2 regions of the Paenibacillus vandeheii genome follow, and region 1 is predicted to be linked to the other one. Evidence: riboswitches for the same ligand, from Rfam matches in the RefSeq annotation. Region 1 holds a riboswitch; the other holds the start of a gene.
What was found. A riboswitch is a leader RNA that binds a small molecule or an ion and turns the genes downstream of it on or off. The one in region 1 is predicted to bind ZMP and ZTP.

Region 1 (3,416 bases):
AAATACGTCAGTTCCCTGCTTGGTGACATTACGGCGTATGCAGCTGGCGGTTTGCTGGTCCTGCTCGGTGCCCATATGATTTTGAACGCTTTCCGGGAGGGAGACACCAAACTGGTGGATCATCGCTCTCTGCTCGGTGTGATTCTGTTCTCTCTGAGTGTCAGTGTGGATTCGTTCTCCGTTGGAGTCTCGCTCGGCATGTTCAGCAGTGATTTGGTGTTAACAGTGCTGGCTTTTGGCGTATGCGGTGGGTTAATGTCCGTTATGGGTCTGCTGTTGGGTCGGCGTGTGAGCCAGAACATGGGGGATTATGGAGAAGCGGTCGGCGGAGCAATCTTGCTCGCTTTTGGACTTTTGTTTATATTTTAAAATATAACGTTAACTATAATTACAGCCTAGTGCAGTCTTCAATATATAGGTATGAGGTTCATTGGATCAGATGGAGTTTTAACATGATTCGACAACATTTGCAAAATGGGGAGGCTAACCACAATGAAACATATTTTGTTTGTATGTACAGGGAATACTTGCCGCAGCCCCATGGCGGAGGGACTTTTACGTAAACTGGCGTCTGAGCGTGGCATTCAAGTGGACGTTCGTTCCGCAGGTGTAGCCGCAACAACGGGCATGCCGATTTCCCGTCATGCGGAGGCCGTATTAAGGGATCACAATGTGGAGGGACCACCTCATTCGACGCTTCTAAGCGCGAACCTGGTTGGCTGGGCCGATCTGATTCTCACATTGACACGCAGTCATAAACAGCATGTCATGCAGGTTTTTCCTGACTCGGTACACAAGACATATACTTTGAAAGAATACGTGGAAAATGACGAGCAAGTCCTGAATGATCTTCAGGAACTGGACAGCCTGTTTGCGACATTGGAGATGAAACGTGCGCTCGGTCAGGAGATTTTGGCATCTGAACGTGAGCGGGCAATTGAGATTAGGCAGCGCATTCCGAGCTTTGACATTTCGGACCCGTTTGGCGGCAGTCGCGACGATTACAACATTGCTGCGGCAGAGATTCGGACCGCGCTCGACAGACTTTTGGACAAGTTGGAGTAATTGGAAGCCATATTAAAACGGACATGGGATGTAAATTAGTCGTTGATTTTAAACGCAGGTTGTTTTATGATGAATGGGAAAACAGGGATCCGGTGTAACTGGCGACGAAGTGGGCACAACCACAATGGAGCACCGGAACAAACGGCCGGTCGCCTGGGCAAAAGAGCAATTCTGCGTTACCCGCAGACTGCTCTTTTTTTCGTCTTTCATCTGATTATTCGCTATAATAGTACCTGAAATGCCATGCAAGAATACGAAAGGCAGCCAAGAGGAAGCCGAGCATGATTTTATCGGGAGGCGATAGGATGACTATTGAATTAGATTCGGAACAACCCGGATTGCATGAACAGACTGCATCCATACTGCGTGAACTGGCGCTTGCCGGCCAGCTTGGACCTGGACAGATTGTTGTGATCGGTACAAGTACAAGTGAAGTCGCAGGCAAACGGATTGGTACAAGCGGTGCAGTTGAAGTGGCGCAGCAGCTTCTTGCGGGTATACGCGAGGTGCAGCAGGAGTTCGGTTTTGAAGTTGTATTCCAATGCTGTGAGCACCTGAACCGCGCACTGGTTATGGAGCGTTCTCTGCTTACACGTCTTGGATTGACTGAAGTGGGTGCAGTACCTGTGCCCAAAGCAGGTGGTTCCATGGCATCCGCAGCATATCGCTCGCTGACCGATCCATGCTTGGCTGAACATGTGCAGGCCCATGCGGGACTGGACATTGGCGAGACGATGATTGGCATGCACTTGCGGCATGTGGCAGTACCTTTCCGTACAGCACTCCGCTACATTGGTGATGCCCGTGTAACTACAGCGTTGACCCGTCCCAAGTTGATTGGTGGCGAGCGCGCAGTGTATCGCATGGAAGAGCAACCGGATTCGACATTTTGTGACTGATATCTTCACTATATAAAGCCAAATTAGACTTTACATGAAAACGGAGAGTGCAACACCAATCTGAAGAAGCAATGCGTTCGCCTGAAAGCTTTCCGAAGGAAAGCTACATCGGAAGCATACGCTATCCCCGGATTTTCCCCTTACTATAAGGGAGTTCAGAAAAATCCAGGGATAACAGCGATCGGAAGATGGTGATGCAATCGAAGTCAGGAGTGTAACCACTGTAGTTTCGCTTTATAACTTCACTTATAAACTGGGAGGAATTTAATCATGGAACAATTGCGCAAGAATGACCCGGCAGTACTGGAAGCGATGAATCTTGAACTGAAACGTCAACAGAACAACATTGAGCTGATCGCATCCGAGAACATCGTAAGCGAAGCAGTTATCGAGGCTCTTGGATCTGTACTTACGAACAAATACGCTGAAGGCTATCCAGGCAAACGTTACTACGGTGGTTGTGAACATGTCGATATCGTTGAGGATATTGCACGTGACCGTGCCAAAGAACTGTTTGGAGCAGAACATGTGAATGTTCAGCCTCACTCCGGTGCACAAGCGAACATGGCAGTATATCTTGCGGCTTTGAAACCAGGTGACACTGTACTGGGCATGAACCTTGCGCATGGCGGACACCTCACACATGGTAGCCCGGTTAATGCTTCCGGCTTGCTGTACAATTTCGTGGCTTATGGTGTACAAGAAGATACGTTCCTGATTGATTACGATGAAGTGCGCAAAGCCGCATTCAAACATCGTCCTCGCATGATCGTTGCAGGTGCAAGTGCATATCCGCGTATCATCGATTTTGAAAAGCTTGCTTCTATCGCCAATGATGTAGGCGCTTTGTTCATGGTGGATATGGCTCATATTGCAGGACTGGTAGCTGCCGGATTGCATCCAAGCCCGGTTCCACATGCGCATTTCGTAACAACAACAACACACAAAACGTTGCGTGGACCTCGTGGTGGTATGATTCTGTGCCGCAAAGCATGGGCAGCAGCGATTGATAAAGCGGTATTCCCGGGTTCCCAAGGCGGACCTCTGATGCACGTGATTGCTTCCAAAGCGGTAGCCTTCGGTGAAGCACTGCAACCTTCGTTCAAAACATATGCACAAAATGTGGTGAAAAATGCACAGGTGCTGGCTGAAACGTTGATTGCTGAAGGATTGAACATCGTATCCGGTGGTACAGACAACCACTTGATGCTGATCGACACACGCAGCGTGAATATCACAGGTAAGGAAGCTGAGCATGTACTTGATTCCATCGGTATTACCGTGAACAAAAATGCCATTCCGTTTGATCCGACCAGCCCGTTTGTAACAAGTGGTATCCGGATCGGTACACCTGCGGCGACTTCCCGTGGTATGAATGAAGAAGCGATGGTGGCAATTGGTAAGATTATTGCCAAAACATTGAAAAACCCTAAAGATGCAGCGAAATTGGAC
Region 2 (3,416 bases), on a different contig from region 1:
GAAACGTTCGGCCTCAAGTACATGCAGACGTTCATGCAGTTCAAAAATCTTTTTCCCTTCTGGTGACAACCTGAAATAGCTCTCTTTCTTGTTATCATTCATTTTCGTACGTTTGACGAATCCTTCCTCCAGCAGTTTGTTGCCGATCTTGGTAATACTTGCTTTGGACAAATTCATCGCCTCGGCAATGCCCGTATTGTTAATGGGTTCATGCCTGCCAATGCAATCTATCATATGAACTGCAGTCAAATGCTGGGGGATTTTCTCGATGCTTTCCCGCTGGGCGATACTCAGAAAATGTTCGATTTCCGTATCCTTGTGATTCTCATATACATGTAAAAAACGGATAAATTGGTCATACAGCAACTGTGTTGTTCGATCTCTTGAATCCATTCTTCTATCTCTCCTTATTTACCTGTAAACAATAAAAAACCTTAAATTATCAAACTAATACACAAATTCATCCTTAAATCGTTTACCTGTTAACAATATACCACGAGTGAGAACAGTTATCAACTATTTCCTCTGGTAAAAGAAAAAGAAAGATTTAGAATTAAGCCCTTTTCTCAACTGAGGCTAACTTCCTACTTGGAGAATGGCATCTTACATACAGAAACATTTTCTACTTTGGTAACGTCTACATATTCAACTAATTAATCCTTAGGAGGAGCCTATGTTTAAAAAAATCACTATTTCATTGCTGACAACGACTTTGCTCATCCTGCCGAGCTTTGCGGCTACCGGGGAAGCTGCTAACCAGTACATCACATTGGATAATGGCATCTTAAAAAATAATCGTGTTCTAATTCCATTACGGGCAGTGTCCGAAAACTTGGGTGCGGAAGTTAACTGGAACAAAGAACAAAAAAATATCACCATTACCAAAGGTGAAACGACAATACGTTTGACCATTAACTCTAAAAAGATACTGGTTAACCAAGAGGTAGTTTCTCTGGATGTCCCTGCGGAATTAAACGAAAACACCACCTATGTCCCGGCGCGGTTGATCAGTCAAGCTTTAGGCGCTAACGTGCAATGGAATCAACAAACCAGCCAAGCAACCATCACTCTGGATGGTAAGCAACTACAGGTGACGATGGCAAAACCCAAAGTGCAAGTGCCCAATGCAAAGAGAATAACGGCCAAACAACAGCAAATCTTAGTTGACAAATTAAATGAAGCGACAAATCTGACGTCCATTAAGCAGATTCGGACATACTTTAGTGCCTATTTTACAGATCGTTTTATCAATCAAATTATTCGGGATAAAGGGCTGGAATATGACTTTAAATTCAAAATCATTAGCCAATCCGGCCTGACTTACCTTGATAGTAATACAGCCAGATTAAGTCAATACTCGGGTTCCAGTTCCGTTTACGGTAACAAGGAAACACTCTACCGCAGTGCCACACTCGCCTTTACAAATAAGGGCTGGAAAGTAGATCGTGTTGAATTTTCATTGATAGAAGAGATACTTAATCCTTAAGGTCATCTCTCTCTATAACAGAAATCCATTAACTATTGAACAATTCTTCTTTTTCAAGTACTATCAATCTAAACAATTTAAACGATCATATGTGACTGGCGAACACGGTGAACCGTGAGGGAGCATATGGTTTGTAATAAGCCGTACGCCTGGGCAGAGGTAAGGAATATTTATTTCCTTGCCTCTTTTTTATGTTGAAAGGGCGATGTGAAAATGAGTACAGACAAATTGATCTTAAATGGACAAACGGTAGCAGATTTTATGAAGGAAGACATGGCCACAAAGGTTGGCATCCTTAAGGAAAAAGGCATTCAGCCTTGTCTCGCTACAATTCTCGTCGGAGATGATCCTTCCTCAGCGACCTATGTGCGTATGAAAGGAAATGCTTGTGCTCGCTTAGGCGTGCATTCCATTAAGGTCGTTCTTTCTGCGGATACCACCACGGATGAATTGATTCAAGAAATTAACAAACTAAATGATAACCCTTCCGTACACGGTATTTTGCTTCAGCACCCTGTCCCTAATCATATCGATGAAAGAGCAGCTTTTGACGCCATTCGTATCGAAAAAGACGTTGATGGTGTAACGACCCTCGGTTTTGCACTTAATGCTTTTGGAAAAGCCGAATTCCCTTCCTGTACACCACAGGCTATCATGCGTATTCTGGATTTCTACAATATTCAAATTGAGGGCAAACACGCGGTGGTCATCGGAAGAAGTCCAATTCTGGGCAAGCCGGTCTCAGCCATGCTGCTAAACCGGAATGCAACGGTGACAACCTGCCACTCTAAAACTGTGAATCTGGAGGAGATCGTGAAGCTTGGTGATATCGTCATTGCAGCCGTGGGTAAACCCCTGTTTGTCAAAGGAGACTGGATTAAACCGGGTGCTGTCGTTATTGACGCAGGTTATAACAAAGGGAATGTCGGAGATGTGGACTATGAAGCTTGCTTTGTTCCTTCTTCGGCTATTACACCTGTACCTGGCGGCGTTGGACCTGTAACAATCGCAACGCTCATCGAACATACGATTAAATCTGCCTATAAGCTATCTGAAAATGCATAATGAAATAGCCCAAAAAACAAGGTTCCTCCGATTGACGAGGGGCCTTGTTTGTCTTTGAATACGGCTATAATTGAAAATAAGAACATATATATAGCTTTTTTTCTCTTTTTACAAACGGTTCATATCTATATTATTATGAACAAGGCATGGGGAAGGAGATAAACATAACTTGAAACCTTTAGTACAGCTGCTGCATTTTGGTTATCATCAAGCGATGAGTTGCATTTTTCCTGTGGCGATCTTTGGAACGCTGGCCCTCTCTAGCGTAATTCAGATCCCCTTTCTTTATCGCTATGATGCCATTCTGCTGATTTTATTAGCAGTGCAATACCTTATGTACCGGAGCGGATTGGAAACACGTGATGAAATCAAAGTCATATGTATATTTCACGTGATTGGTTTGGTGCTGGAGATGTATAAAGTGTGGATGGGATCCTGGTCATACCCTGAGCCTGGATATACCAAGCTCTTTGGTGTTCCCCTTTATAGTGGATTTATGTATGCAAGTGTAGCAAGCTTTATGTGTCAAATATGGCGCAGATTGCGTATGGACATGACTGGATGGCCCGGGTTTGCATCTTCGGTTCTGTTAGGAGGAGCCATCTATATCAACTTTTTCACACATCATTTTATTCCCGATTTTCGTTGGTGGTTGACCGCTCTTGTATTTATTGTTTTTCGAAAAACGTGGATCATCTATCGGGTACGATTAACGACCTATCGAATGCCGCTTACACTCGCTTTCATCATCGTAGGTTTCTTCATCTGGACGGCTGAAAATATAGCAACCTTTTTTAATGGCTGGAAATATCCTGACCAACACGACTCCTGGCAGCTGGTTAGTTTTAGCAAGATCAGTTCGTGG

Region 2: it holds a riboswitch for ZMP and ZTP, as region 1 does, so the genes downstream of both, P5G61_RS14205 (bifunctional 5,10-methylenetetrahydrofolate dehydrogenase/5,10-methenyltetrahydrofolate cyclohydrolase) here and P5G61_RS20735 (TIGR01440 family protein) in region 1, are expected to answer to the same signal.

Annotation. Positions count from the first base shown of each region.
Region 1 covers NZ_JAROCD010000010.1:186,057-189,472, forward strand. Annotated here, with positions in the region: gene P5G61_RS20725 (manganese efflux pump MntP) at 1-369, shown strand, start outside; gene P5G61_RS20730 (low molecular weight protein arginine phosphatase) at 493-1,065, shown strand; ZMP/ZTP riboswitch at 1,150-1,231, shown strand; gene P5G61_RS20735 (TIGR01440 family protein) at 1,371-1,964, shown strand; gene P5G61_RS20740 (serine hydroxymethyltransferase) at 2,235-3,416, shown strand, end outside.
Region 2 covers NZ_JAROCD010000006.1:364,731-368,146, forward strand. Annotated here, with positions in the region: gene P5G61_RS14195 (MarR family transcriptional regulator) at 1-393, opposite strand, end outside; gene P5G61_RS14200 (stalk domain-containing protein) at 674-1,486, shown strand; ZMP/ZTP riboswitch at 1,568-1,648, shown strand; gene P5G61_RS14205 (bifunctional 5,10-methylenetetrahydrofolate dehydrogenase/5,10-methenyltetrahydrofolate cyclohydrolase) at 1,700-2,551, shown strand; gene P5G61_RS14210 (DUF817 domain-containing protein) at 2,721-3,416, shown strand, end outside.